Regions from separate parts of the Oerskovia jenensis genome, predicted to be linked through region 3. Evidence: riboswitches for the same ligand, from Rfam matches in the RefSeq annotation. Region 3 holds a riboswitch; each other region holds the start of a gene.
The links. A riboswitch is a leader RNA that binds a small molecule or an ion and turns the genes downstream of it on or off. The one in region 3 is predicted to bind thiamine pyrophosphate.
Positions count from the first base shown of each region.

Region 1: linked by a shared signal. The riboswitch ahead of JOD49_RS13380 (thiamine ABC transporter substrate-binding protein) and the one ahead of thiD (bifunctional hydroxymethylpyrimidine kinase/phosphomethylpyrimidine kinase) in region 3 are both predicted to bind thiamine pyrophosphate.
Region 2: linked by a shared signal. The riboswitch ahead of thiC (phosphomethylpyrimidine synthase ThiC) and the one ahead of thiD (bifunctional hydroxymethylpyrimidine kinase/phosphomethylpyrimidine kinase) in region 3 are both predicted to bind thiamine pyrophosphate.

Region 1 covers NZ_JAFBBO010000001.1:2,965,246-2,969,913, forward strand. The annotation lists gene JOD49_RS13360 (DMT family transporter) at 1-752, shown strand, start outside; gene JOD49_RS13365 (phosphotriesterase family protein) at 749-1,798, shown strand; gene JOD49_RS13370 (DUF1905 domain-containing protein) at 1,969-2,412, shown strand; gene JOD49_RS13375 (DUF4235 domain-containing protein) at 2,473-2,742, opposite strand; TPP riboswitch at 2,915-3,040, shown strand; gene JOD49_RS13380 (thiamine ABC transporter substrate-binding protein) at 3,097-4,188, shown strand; gene JOD49_RS13385 (ABC transporter permease) at 4,191-4,668, shown strand, end outside.
Region 2 covers NZ_JAFBBO010000001.1:2,050,193-2,054,860, reverse strand. The annotation lists gene JOD49_RS09235 (ABC transporter ATP-binding protein) at 1-366, shown strand, start outside; gene JOD49_RS09230 (hypothetical protein) at 660-1,730, shown strand; TPP riboswitch at 1,917-2,026, shown strand; gene thiC (phosphomethylpyrimidine synthase ThiC) at 2,017-3,726, shown strand; gene JOD49_RS09220 (response regulator) at 3,829-4,491, opposite strand; gene JOD49_RS09215 (sensor histidine kinase) at 4,488-4,668, opposite strand, start outside.
Region 3 covers NZ_JAFBBO010000001.1:660,277-664,944, forward strand. The annotation lists gene JOD49_RS02995 (quinone oxidoreductase family protein) at 1-867, shown strand, start outside; gene JOD49_RS03000 (hypothetical protein) at 864-1,136, shown strand; gene thiD (bifunctional hydroxymethylpyrimidine kinase/phosphomethylpyrimidine kinase) at 1,197-2,819, opposite strand; TPP riboswitch at 2,811-2,911, opposite strand; gene JOD49_RS03010 (hypothetical protein) at 2,996-3,337, opposite strand; gene JOD49_RS03015 (DUF389 domain-containing protein) at 3,505-4,668, shown strand, end outside.

The sequences.
Region 1 (4,668 bases), 2.3 Mb from region 3:
GCGGCGCGGTCATCGTCCTCTCGGAGGGCGTGACGGTCGGTGTCCTGGGCGTCGCGACGTTCCAGATCTCGCTCATCTCGGGTCTGGTCATCTCGGGCGTGATCTGCGACCGCCTGGGCGTCACGGCCTCGGTCAAGCAGCCGCTCACGTTCTTCCGCCTCGCTGGTGCGGTCCTCGCGATCGTCGCGACGGTCATCGTCATCTCGCCGAACTTCTCCACCCCGCACACGATCGCCCTCGCGATCATGCCGTTCGTCGGCGGTCTCCTCGCCGGCTGGCAGCCCGCGGGCAACGCCGCGGTCGCCGACGCCACGGGCTCGATGCTCGTCTCGATCGGCTGGAACTTCCTCGTCGGGTTCACGGCCCTCGGCATCGCCTACGGGATCCGTGCCATGACCTCGGGTGTCGACTTCCAGCTCCCCGGCTCGTGGTGGATGTACCTGGGTGGCCCCCTCGGCCTGCTCTCGATCGCCCTCATGGCCCTGCTCGTCCGCGGTCTGGGCCTGCTGCTCCTGGGCCTCGCCTCGACGGCCGGGCAGCTCGTCGGCTCGCTCCTGATCGACGCGGCGATCCCGTCGCTCGGTCACACGATCTACGCGGCCACGATCATCGGCACGGTGATCGCGCTGATCGCCGCGGTGATCGGCATGATCCCGTCGGGCAAGGCGGGAGCGTCGGCGGGAGCGGCTCCGGGTGACGCGGTGGCCGCCGCCGTCGGCGGTGGTGAAGCAGGAGAGGTGAGCCCGCGATGAACGTCACGCCGGCCGGATTCGTCCAGACCGTCACGGGGCCCGTCGCGGCGTCGGACCTGGGGCTGACCCTGCCCCACGAGCACCTGTTCAACGACCTGTCCGGGGTGCTCGACGCGCCGAGCTACGAGTTCTCCCAGGCCGTGATCCGGGAGCCGGTGTCCGCGTCGGTCGCCTGGGCGCTGCGCCAGGACCCGTACTGCTGCGCCGACAACATCGCGGACAAGCCGGTCGCGGCCGTCGAGGCGGAGATCCGCAGCTTCGAGGCTCTCGGCGGGCGGACCGTCGTCGACGCGACGTCGAGCGAGTCGATCGGGCGCAACCCCGAGCGCCTGCTCGACGTGGCTCGCCGCACGGGCCTCAACGTCGTCATGGGGGCGGGCGCCTACCTCGAGAAGTTCGAGGGCGAGCGCATCACGGTCCAGTCCGTGGAGGCGCAGGCCGCGGCGATCTCGCGCGAGCTGTCCGACGGCGTCGGGGACACGGGCATCCGGCCCGGAGTCATCGGGGAGATCGGTGTCTCGCCGGACTTCACCGAGGGCGAGCGGGCGTCGCTGCGTGCCTCCGCGCTGGCCCAGCTCGAGCACCCGCACGTCGCGATGCAGATCCACCTGCCGGGCTGGCAGCGACGTGCGCACGCGATCCTCGACCTCGTGCTCGACGAGGTGGGGGTCCGGCCGGAGAAGGTCGTGCTGTGCCACATGGACCCGTCGGCCGAGGACCCCGAGTACCAGTGGTCGGTCGCGAAGCGGGGGGTCTGGCTCGAGTTCGACATGGTCGGCATGGACATCACCTACCCCAAGGAGGGCGTCTCGCCCGACCCGCAGACGACCGCGGGCGCGGTGCACCGGTTGATCGACCTGGGGTTCGCGGGGCAGGTGCTCCTGAGCCACGACGTGTTCCTCAAGCAGATGTGGGTGCAGAACGGCGGCAACGGGTTCGCGTACGTGCCCACGGTCTTCACCGAGATGCTCGCGAAGCGTGGGGTCGAGCGGGACGTGCTGCGTCGCCTGACGCACGAGAACCCGGCGGCGATGCTCACGGCGTGACCGTGTGACGGTGTGTGACCGCGAGTTAGAACGTGCTGCGCGAGGGAGTGCGCGGTGCGTTCTGCCTCGCGCAGCACGTTCTGCCTCGGCCCCGTGCTCCGGCCCGACGGCGGGGCGACCGTCGAGCGGTCGGCGCGCCACGTCGTCGGGCCGGTGGAAGACTCGGGCCCATGCGATTCCGGGCGACGATCCTCCAGAGCGGCAAGACGGCCACCGGCATCCCCGTACCCGACGACGTGGTCGCCGCGCTCGGTGCGGGCAAGCGCGTCCCGGTGAGGGTCACGCTCGGCGGTCACACCTACCGCAGCTCGGTCGCGCCCTACCGGGGGCAGTTCATGATCGCGCTCAGCGCGGAGAACCGGGAAGCGGCCGGGGTGTCGGGCGGGGACGAGGTGGACGTCGAGATCGAGGTCGACGACGCCCCGCGCGAGGTCGCGGTGCCCGACGACCTCGCGGCGGCCCTCACGGCCGAGGCGCGCGCCGTGTTCGACGCCCTGTCGGTCAGCCGCCGGCGCGCGCTGGTCGAGCCCGTCGAGGCCGCGAGGACCGCCGAGACCCGGCAGAGGCGCATCGACAAGGCCGTCGCGGCACTGGTGCAGGAGCCGCCGAGGTAGGGCGTGGTGCGCGAGGCGGAGGGTCCTGGCCCTCCGCCCCGCGCCAGGGCTCGGCGTCCGTCAGGACGCGCGGGCCACGAACCGCTTCACGACGCGCTTGGCCTCACGGCCCGCGAACCGCCGTGCGAACACGCTGGCCGCGGCGGCCGCGGCGGCGAACGTCACGGCGCTGATGACGCTGACCTCGGGGTCGTCCAGGTCCTTGGGTGCGTCGTGCCCCGTGGCCTTGGCCCACACCACGGTCACGACCTTCTGCGCGACCCAGCCCGCGGCCAGCGTCAGTGCGACGGTCGCGACCTTCTCGGTGAGGGTCTGCTCGTTCTCGGCCATGTGTTTTCCTCCGGTGAGGGTGAGGCGGGCGGGGCGGTGCCGCCGGCGTGCACGCAGGCCCGACGGCGGAGCTCACGTCCCACCGTAGCCGTCGCCCGGGGCGCGGCGCGCCCCGGGCGACGTCACACGCCGGAGCCCTGCCTGCGCCGTCGGGCCGCGGTGTAAAGTCGCAGGTGAACGACAGGGGAGCGCCGTCCGCCCGGAGACAACGGGCGACGGGCGCTGAGAGTGCGGACCACCGCAGACCCTCGAACCTGATCCGGTTAGCACCGGTGGAGGAAGTCGGGCTTCTCATACCTCGCTCACGGGACCATCCGTGCGCGAGGCCCCTCCTGTGACGTCCAAGGAGGACACGTGAACACCATCAGTACCCGCCGCAGCCCCGCCCACAGGATCGGCCTCGGGCTCGTCGGCGGGATCGGCGTCCTGGCCCTCGCGGCGTGCGCCGGCACGACCGACAGCGGCTCGGGGGACGGCTCGTCGAGCGCCGCGAACGGCACCGTCACCCTCGTCACGCACGACTCGTTCGCGGTGAGCGACGACGTGCTCGCGGCGTTCGAGAAGGAGTCGGGGCTGACCGTCGAGCAGGTCGCCCCCGGTGACGGCGGGGCCCTCGTCAACCAGCTCGTCCTGACCAAGGACGCGCCGCTGGGCGACGTCGTGTTCGGGATCGACAACTCGTTCGCGACACGCGCGATCGACGAGGGCGTGCTCGAGCCCTACACGCCCGCGGGCCTGGCCGACTCGGCCGCGCAGTACGCGATCGGCGACGGAGCGCTGACCCCCGTGGACCTGGGCGACGTGTGCGTCAACGTCGACCACGCCTGGTTCGCCGACAAGGGCCTCGCCGAGCCCGTGACCCTCGACGACCTCACGAAGCCCGAGTACAAGGACCTGCTCGTCGTGACCAACCCCGCGACCTCCTCGCCCGGGCTGTCGTTCCTGCTCGCGACCGTCGGCGCCTACGGCGAGAACGGCTGGGAAGGCTACTGGGACGAGCTCAAGGACAACGGCGTCAAGGTCGTCGACGGCTGGTCCGACGCGTACTCGGTCGACTTCTCCGGCTCCGAGGGCAAGGGCCCGCGGCCCCTCGCGCTGTCCTACTCGACCTCCCCGGCGTTCACCGTCTCGGAGGACGGGACCTCGACCAGCACGGGCGCGCTGCTCGACACGTGCTTCCGCCAGGTCGAGTACGCAGGGGTGCTCGCCGGGGCCGAGAACCCCGAAGGCGCCAAGAAGCTCGTCGACTTCCTCGTGAGCGACGCGTTCCAGGCCGACATCGCCGACACCATGTACATGTACCCCGCGAACTCGGACGTCGCGCTGCCCGAGGGGTGGGCCGAGTTCGCACCGCTGTCCCCGGAGCCGTTCGAGGTCGCCCCCGCCGACATCACCGCGCACCGCGACGAGTGGATCAAGGCGTGGACGTCGACGGTGATCGGCTGAGCATGACGCCCATGAGCCGGGACCTGGCACCCGGCGTACGGCGCGGCGGGCGGGTCCTCCTGTGGGGGCTCGCCGCCGGGCTGCCGCTGCTGTTCCTCGGGGTGTTCTTCGCGTGGCCCGTGGCGACGCTGATCGCGCGCGGGTTCGTGACCGATGGCTCCCTCGACCTCTCCGGCTTCGCCGAGGTGTTCTCCGAGCCGCGGACCTGGCGCATCATCGGGCTCACGCTGTGGCAGGGCGTGCTCGGGACCGTGCTCTCGGTGCTGCTCGGCGTCCCCGGCGCGTACGTGCTGTACCGGTGCCGGTTCCGGGGGCGCACGTTCCTGCGGGCCTTCGTGACCGTGCCGTTCGTGCTGCCGACCGTCGTGGTCGGCGTCGCGTTCCGGTCGCTGCTCGTCGAGGGCGGGCTGCTCGGGTTCCTGCGGCTCGACGGCACGTTCGGGGCGATCGTGCTGGCGCTCGTGTTCTTCAACTACTCGG
Region 2 (4,668 bases), 1.4 Mb from region 3:
CACGTGGTGCTGCCGCTGCTGGCGCGCGGACTGCGCCGCCCCGACGCCGAGGACCGGGCTGCCGAGATCATGGCCCGGTTCAACCTCGCCCCGGTCGCCGACCGCCCTTTCCGTGCGCTGTCGGGCGGGGAGGCGCAACGCCTCATGCTCGCGCGCGCCGTGGCCCTGGCCCCGGATCTGCTCCTGGTCGACGAGCCCACCGCGCAGCTCGACCTGCGCACGGCCGCGACCGTCAACGAGGTCCTGGCGGGCATCGCGCAGGACGACTCGATCGTCGTGGTCGCCACGCACGACCCGCACACGCGCGACGCCTGCACCCGCGTGATCGACCTCGCCGACTTCCAGTCCGCGCAGGTCGCGGCATGACGGCGCCCGACGACGGCGCGCGGCCCGGCCTCGCGACCGCCCCGGGCGACGCTCACCGCCCCGGAGCGCCAGGCCTGCAGGACCCGTCCGCGGAGGAGCCCACCCGGCCCGCCGGAGGGCGGCCGCCCAGATCCGCGACACCTGTCGGTGCGTCCCCGGACACGCCGAGCCCGGCCCCCGGCCTCAGCCCCGGCGCCCCCACCCTGCCCGACGACGGAGCGCACCTCCGCGCGGAGGCGAGCGGCGGCGTCGGGCCGGGGGAGAAGCCCGCGCGACCAGTGCGGGCGCGTGCCATGCGGGCAGCGTCCGTAGTGTCCGAGGCGTGGCGGAACGTCGGGTCCGGCACGACGCGCGCGACCTTGTTCGCGGCGGTGCTCGTCGTGGTCGTCGGGGCGCTCGCCGCGGTCGACGTGCGCGCGGTCGTGGGCGTGATCGAGGGGGCCCGTGGGTACCGCGACGCGGGCGCGAGCGTGCAGATCCTCGAGGCCACGGGTCAGGTCGACGGGGCACGCTGCGAGGCCCTCGCCGGGGTCGACGGCGTCAACGCGGCCGGGGCCCTGCGGACCGGGGAACCGCTGCGGGCACTCAACCTGCCGTCGAGCGAGCTGACCGGGTTCGAGGCGACCCCCGGGCTGCTCGGCGCGCTCGACCGGGGCCGGGTCGCCGGGGCCGGTCTGTGGCTGTCCGCAGATCTGGCCGAGGCGCTGGGCGCGACGACCGGTGACTCGGTCGCGACCAATGCGGGACCCGCCCGGGTGGGGGCCGTGTACCCGTACCCGGACGACGGGCGCGACCGTGTGCTGGGCTACGCGGCCGTCGCGCCGGTGCCCGCGGCGGGACTGTTCGACTCGTGCTGGGTCGAGATCTGGCCCGTCGAGCCCGAGACCGCGACGCTCCTGCGCACGACCATCGTCGCCGACACAGCCTCCGAGGTTCAGCCCACCCAGAAGCAGCTCAACGGCCGGCTCGGCGCGACGTACGACGCGAGCGCCGAGTTCAGGGATCGTCTGACGAAGCCCGCGCCGATCGCCGCCGCCTTCCTGGGGTTGGCCCTGGGCTTCGCCGCGATTCGTCTGCGCCGCCTCGAGCTCGCCGCAGCCCTGCACGCCCGGGTCCCGCGCTCAGCGCTGACCTGGCAGGTGCTCCTGGAGACCGCGGTGTGGACCGGTGCCGCCGTGATCGTGACCGTTCCGGTGCTGTGGTGGCTCGCCGCCGATGCCGGCCTTCCCGCCGACCACCTCAGCACCTGGGTCATCGGCATGCGGACCGTCCTCGCGGGAGCAGGCGCGGTGCTCGTCGGAGTGGTCGTCGGGGCGCTCACGACCCGGGAGAAGCACCTGTTCAAGTACTTCAAGGAACGGTGACGTCGGCCCGGACCTCGACGCTGGGTGCGGAGTTCTTGTGCGGCACACACCGCGTGTCCCGCAAGAACTCCGCACCGACGGTGAGCCGGGCTGATCGCGGGACGCCCGCGCCGCCGTCGGGCAACCTGCGCTACGGTGACGACCGCACCACCCAGCACCACCGCACCACCAGCACGACCCACAACTCCACACACCCACGGGAGCTCGCAGCAGCGAGCTGAGAGGGCGGCTCAGCGCCGCCGACCGTTCGAACCTGTTCGGATCATGCCGACGTAGGGAGAGAGCAATGAGCTCTGAGACCGCTGTGCCCGCAACCACCGGGCGCGCCACCGCCGCACCCGCTGCGCACACCATCACGACCGGACCCATCGCCGGGTCCGCCAAGGTGCACCACCCGGTCCCGGGCGCGGAGCACCTGCGCGTCCCCGAGCGCCGCGTGCTCCTGAGCAACGGTGAGCACCTTGACCTGTACGACACCTCGGGCCCGTACACCGAGGTCGACGACCCGTCCGCGTTCGACCTCGCGGGCGGGCTGCCCGCGCTGCGGGCGTCCTGGCTCCGGCCCGACGCCGTCCCCACCGAGCGCGGTACGGGCGGCGCCCGGACGCAGCTCGCCTGGGCGCGCGCCGGGGTCGTGACCGACGAGATGCGCTTCGTCGCTGCCCGCGAGGGCGTCGACGTCGAGCTCGTGCGCGACGAGGTCGCGCGTGGCCGGGCGGTGATCCCGGCCAACCGTCGGCACCCCGAGATCGAGCCCATGATCATCGGCAAGGCGTTCGGCGTGAAGATCAACGCGAACATCGGGAACTCGGCCGTGACGTCCTCGATCGAGGAGGAGGTCGAGAAGATGGTGTGGGCCGCGCGCTGGGGCGCCGACACCCTCATGGACCTCTCGACGGGCAAGGACATCCACGAGACCCGCGAGTGGGTGCTGCGCAACTCCCCGATCCCCGTGGGGACGGTGCCGCTCTACCAGGCGCTCGAGAAGGTCAAGGGGGACCCCGCGAAGCTCACGTGGGAGATCTACCGCGACACCGTGATCGAGCAGGCCGAGCAGGGCGTCGACTACATGACCGTGCACGCGGGCGTCCTGCTGCGCTACGTCCCGCTGACCGCGCGTCGTGTCACGGGCATCGTGTCCCGCGGCGGCTCGATCATGGCCGCGTGGTGCCTCGCGCACCACCAGGAGTCGTTCCTGTACACGCACTTCGCGGAGCTGTGCGAGATCCTGCGCGACTACGACGTGACGTTCTCCCTCGGCGACGGCCTGCGTCCGGGGTCGATCGCGGACGCCAACGACGCGGCCCAGTTCGCCGAGCTGCGCACGCTGGGCGAGCTGACCAAGGTCGCGAAGTCCTACGGCGTGCAGGTCATGATCGAGGGCCCGGGGCACGTCCCCATGCACAAGATCGTCGAGAACGTGCGCCTCGAGGAGGAGCTGTGCGAGGAGGCGCCGTTCTACACGCTCGGGCCGCTCGCGACCGACATCGCGCCCGCCTACGACCACATCACGTCCGCGATCGGCGCCGCGATCATCGCCCAGGCCGGGACTGCGATGCTCTGCTACGTCACGCCCAAGGAGCACCTGGGGCTGCCCGACCGCGACGACGTCAAGACGGGCGTCATCACCTACAAGATCGCGGCGCACTCCGCCGACCTGGCCAAGGGGCACCCGCGCGCGCAGCTGCGGGACGACGCGCTGTCCCGTGCCCGGTTCGAGTTCCGCTGGCACGACCAGTTCGCGCTCTCCCTCGACCCCGACACGGCGCGCGCCTTCCACGACGAGACGCTGCCGGCCGAGCCCGCCAAGACCGCGCACTTCTGCTCGATGTGCGGACCCAAGTTCTGCTCGATGCGGATCTCCGCGGACGTGCGCGAGTACGCCGAGAAGAACGGCCTGACCTCGGTCGAGGCGATCGAGGCCGGCATGGCGGAGAAGTCGAGCGAGTTCACGGACGCGGGCGGCCGGGTCTACCTGCCGGTCGCGGGCAGCTGAGCCGCTGCCCCGGCCACCTGCCCGACCGCTGAGTGCGGAGTACTTGTCGTCGAACGAGCCGATCGGCGACAAGTACTCCGCACTCAGCAGGGTGGGGCGGGGTCAGCTCGTGCCGGGCGCCGCGATCCCGTGCTCGTACGCCCACACCACGAGCTGGACGCGGTCGCGCATGCCCGTCTTGGTCATGATCCGGCTCAGGTGCGACTTCACGGTGCTCGCCTCCAGGAAGAGCGTGGCGGCGATCTCCGCGTTCGACTGCCCCCGGCACAGCAGCGCCAGGATGTCGTGCTCGCGCGAGGTGAGCAGTCCCGAGGCGACCTCGTCGGGGGTGGCGGGGGACCGCCGTCGGGCGAACTCGTCGATCACGCGCCGCGTGAGCGTCTGGTCGACGAGACCCTCGCCCGACGCCACGCGCCGCACCGCGTCGATCAGCACGTCGGGCTCGGCGTCCTTGAGCAGGAACCCGCTCGCCCCGGCCTCCAGGGCGCCGAACACGTAGTCGTCCAGGTCGAACGTGCTCACCACGAGCACCGGGACCGGGTCGACGACGCCGGGTCCCGCGAGCGCGCGCGTCGCCGTGATGCCGTCCCCGCCGGGCATGCGGACGTCCATGCACACGACGTCTGGGCGCTCGCGGCGCGCGACGCGCACGGCGTCGGCCCCGTTCGACGCCTCGCCCACGACCTCGAAGCCCTCGCTCTCGAGGATCACGGTGAAGCCTGCGCGGACGACGGCCTGGTCGTCGACCAGCACCACTCGGGTCATGGGATCTCCTGCCCGACGGCGGAGCCCGGCTCGTCCGTGGACGTCGCCGAGCGCTCGGGGATGGTGGGGGTGGGAGCGGCGGCTTCGGCCGCTGCGGGCCGGGGGACCGAGAGCCGGACCCGCCAGCCGTCGCCCGGGACGGGGCCCGCGCTGAGCGTCCCGCCGACGAGGGTCGCG
Region 3 (4,668 bases):
GAGGGCGCCGGCGTCGTCGCGGCGGTCGGCCCGGGCGTCGTGGACTTCGAGCCCGGCGACCACGTCGCGTGGACCGACGCGCACGGGTCGTACGCCGAGCAGGTGGTCGTCCCCGCGGACGTCGCGATCCCGGTCCCGGAGTCGGTCGACCTGCGCGTCGCGGCGGCCGTCGGCCTGCAGGGGCTCACGGCCCACTACCTCGTGACCTCGACGTACCCGGTCCAGCCCGGCGACGACGTCCTGCTGCACGCGGGGGCCGGCGGCGTCGGGCTGCTCGCGACCCAGCTCGCGGTGCGCCGCGGCGCGCGGGTCATCACGACCGTCTCGACCGAGGCCAAGGCCGAGCTGTCGCGCGCGGCCGGAGCCTCCGACGTCGTGAACTACGCCGAGCTCGACGACCTCACGACCGAGCTGCCCGCGATCGTGCGCGACCTCACGGGCGGTCGCGGCGTCGCCGTCGTCTACGACTCGGTCGGCAAGGACACGTTCGAGGCGTCGCTCGCGTCGTTGCGCCGCCGCGGCATGCTCGTGCTGTTCGGCGGGTCCTCGGGCCAGGTGCCGCCGTTCGACCTGCAGCGCCTCAACACGGGCGGTTCGCTGTTCGCGACGCGCCCCACGCTCGGCGACTACACCGCGACGCGCGCCGAGCTCCTCGACCGGGCGAGCGAGGTGTACGCGCTCGTCGCCTCGGGGGACCTCGACGTGCGCGTGGGCGCGACGTTCCCGCTCGCGCGCGCCGCCGACGCGCACCGCGCCCTGGAGGGGCGCGCGACGACCGGCAAGGTGCTGCTCGTCCCGGGCACCGGCGCCGGCACCGACGCAGCCGCCGACGCAGCCACCGGGCCGGCCACGGATCCCGCCCCGTGAGCTGGGACTGGGTCCCGCCACGACCCGGCGAGGACGAACCCGCCCGGCGATCCGACCGCCGCCTGCGCCTGGCGCTGACGGTCCTCCTGGTCCTCTTCACGGGCGTGCTCGCGGTGTACTACCTGACCGTCGGGCTCGACCAGATGCGCACGCAGTGCCTGGCCGACCGTCCCGCGGGCGTCTCGACCAGCGAGGTCACCACGACGTGGCGCTGGTGGCCGCCGGGGTACGACTGCGGGTACCCGGCGGACGGCGCGCAGAGCGCGTAGCGATCCCCGCGCCGAGAAGTGAGTTCTCGCCCCGGTTCGAGCCCGGTCCGGGGCGTCTGCTCACTTCTCGGCGGGAGCTCGGTGCGCAGCGAGGGGCGGCGCCGGCCAGGTCGGCCGGGTCAGCCCCTGCTCGAAGAACAGGTACTCGTGCATCGAGGACAGCTCGAACGCGCGCAGCATGCGCTCGCGCTCCGCGGGCGAGGCCCAGCGCGCGGCCTCGTCGGCGAACGAGCACGCGGTGCGCGTCGCCTCGGCGAAGGCCGGGTCGCCGTAGAGCGAGATCCACCGTGCGTAGGGATGGCCGTCGAGGTCTCCTGCCCGGCGCACCAGGACGTCGCCGATGTGCGAGTAGAGCCAGTAGCACGGCAGCAGGGCCGCGACCGTCTCCGCGTAGGACCCGTTCGACGCCGCGTGCAGGTGGTTGGTGTAGGCGGCCGTCACGGGGGACGGGTCGACGCCCTCGACCGCACCCCGGTCCATCCCCGCGTGCTCGCCCAGCCAGTCGCGGTGCAGCGCCTGCTCGACCTCGAGCGAGGTGACCGCAGCCCCCGCGAAGAACTGACGCGCCTCGGGCGTGGGCGCGAACCGGCTCGCCCGCGACAGCACGCGCGAGTACTCGGCGAGGTACGCGGCGTCCTGCGCGAGGTAGAACCCGAAGTCCTCGGCGGCGAGGCTCCCGTCCGCGAGCGCCCGCACGAACCCCATGCTCTCGACGGCCTCGCGCCACCCCTCGATCCGGTCCCAGGCCTCCTCGGAGAACGTCCGCAGCCCGAGCGTGGGCAGGTGCGCCAGGTGGTCGACAGGGCCGCGGCCCGTGCCCACCGCGAGCGCTCCCCCGGCCCGCAGCGCGCCGGTCAGCCAGGTCTTCGCGTCGCGCGTCGCGCTCTCCCAGCCGTCCCGCCGGGGTCGCAGCGCGGCGACCGCTGCCGACAGCGAGCACCCGGTGCCGTGGGTGTGCACGGTGTCGACGCGGGGCGCCGAGAAGGTCGTGACGTCGTCGGGCCCGCGAGCGCCCACCAGGGCGTCGGGTGACTCCTCCCCGGTGAGGTGACCGCCCTTCAGGAGCACGACGGCGCCGCTCGCCACGTGCAGGCGCCTCGCCTGGGCGAGGGCGTCGGGCCAGGTGGTCGCGGCCTGCTCGCCCACGAGGACGGCGAGCTCGGGGAGGTTGGGCGTCACGAGGTCGGCGAGCGCGACCAGCTCGCGCACGGCCTGCTCGGCCCCCTCGTCGAGCAGGCGGTGCCCGCTCGTGGCGACCATGACGGGGTCGAGCACCACGAACGGCGGCTTCGCGCGCCCGAGCCACGCGGCGATCGCGCGCGCGTTGGGCTCGTCGGCGACCATGCCGATCTTCACGGCGTCGATCACCACGTCGTCCGAGACCGCGTCGAGCTGCTCGGCGAGGAAGTCCGCGCCGGGGACGTGCACGGTCCGGACGCCGTGCGTGTTCTGCGCGACCAGGGCGGTCGTGACCGCCATGCCGTACGCGCCGTGCGCCGCGAACGCCTTGAGGTCGGCCTGGATCCCGGCGCCACCGGTCGGGTCGGTGCCCGCGATCGACAGGACGCGGGGACGGGAGGGCTCGGCCCTCCGCGACGCGCCGTGCTCGTCCGCGACCACGGCGTCCGCCGCAGGCGTGCGGGCAGGTGCGGGCAGGACAGGTGTGGTGGCAGCAAGCGACATTGCCGACATCCCTTCGCTAGTGCTAGCTAGATCAGGTTCGACGGGTGTGATCTCAGCCCGGCTCGTGGGAGCGGGCACCCCGTGTCTTCGCAGGGAACTCTAGCGGGCGGACGGCCGGCCCGCGGGCAGGAGGTCGCCACGTGGCACCGGCACGGTCGCCTCGTCCGTCGACGCGGTCAGGGGGACGTCGGGGTCCCGGTCGACACGACACTGATCCGCGACGTCGACACGTACCTCTCGAGACACGTCACGACCCGCTCCAGGTCGGCACGGGTGGCATCGGGAACCAGTCCGAACGACGTCCCGACCGGCGGCATGATCGCCGGGGTCAGGGCGTAGTCGACGGCCGGATCCGCCGCGCACTCCCCGTCGCCCTCCGACGGCCCCTCGACTTGGACGACCCACGGCCCCTCGGCGGGTGCGGCCGCAGGGCCGACCCCGCCGAGCGCGGCCCCGAGCGCGAGCGAGCCGCACGACACGGCCAGGACTCCGACGAGCAGTGCCGTACGGCGGGACATGGCGGTCACCTCGGTGGTCGTCGTCGACGGGGGGAGCAGGTGGGGCAGGTCGGGCCACCACCGTAGCGGACCTGCCGAGAAGAGGCCGTGCGGCGAGCACCCTATGCTCGCCGCATGGTCCGCTGCTCCCACTCCCCCGCGCGTCGGTCGCACGGCTCCGCCGCGCGATGACCGCCGACCTGGTCTCCCGGCTTCTCGACCCGGACCCCGAGGTCCACGAGGACGCAGTCGACGACGCCGCCGCGCGGGCCATGGACGACGATCAGGGCGCCGTCGACGCCCTGCGTGACGTCGTGCTGCACTTCGAGCAGTTCCCGATCGGCACGTTCGAGCGGACTCTCAACCGCCTCTACGCCTTCGCCGACGCCTCGCTCGAACCGTCGATGATGCGGGCCGTCGATGCAGGCGTGTCAGCCACCTGGTACCTCGTGGCGGCCTGCGGGCGCGCTGGGTTCCGGGGAGCCGTACCCAGCGCCGTCGCGCTCCTGGGCTCGCCTGTCACCTCCGAGCGGGTCGTCGCGTGCGAGACGCTCGGCGCCCTCGACGCTCACGAGGCCGTACCGGACCTCGTCGCGCGGCTCGGCGACCCCGAGCACGTCGTGCGGGAGGCCGCGGCCCTCGCGCTGGTCGGCATCGGGGGCACGGACGCCGTCGACGCGCTGCGCCGCGAGCGACCTCGCCCACGAGCGGCTGCTCCAGGTTGCCGCAGACCCGACGGAGGAGACCGCGGCCATCGCGAACCGCAGCACGGTCGCGAGCGCGGCCCGCAAGGCCCTCACGACCTGGCAGCGCGTGCGCCGCGTCCGCGCAGGTACACCGAGCGCGCACGACGACCCCCTGTGATGCTGAGGGCACGATCAGCACCCGTGGGAGGCAGCATGCGCGTCACGACGGCCGACATCCAGCGGATGACCACGGCGTTGTTCATCTCCGAGGGGCCGACGGCGAGGTCCCGCCAGGCCACGTTCTGGACCCTGCTGATCCTCGCGGCCGTCATCGCGTCGGCGGGCGTCGCGGCCGACAGCACGGCCACCGTGATCGGCGCCATGATCGTCGCGCCCCTCATGACGCCCATCGTCGGGACGGCGCTCGCGATCGTCCTCAACGACCATCGGAACCTGACCTCGTCGGCGCTCCTGGTCGTCGCGGGCGCCGCCGGGGTGGTCGCGACCGGCTACCTCGTGGGCCTGTTCGTCCCGATCGAGATCGTCGCGGCGACCAACAGCCAGGTCGCAGGCCGTGTCACGCCGCAGCTCATCGACCTGCTCGCGGCGCTCGCGACCGGGGCCGTCGGGGCGTTCGCCCTGGTGCGGGCCGACGTGTCGGACGCG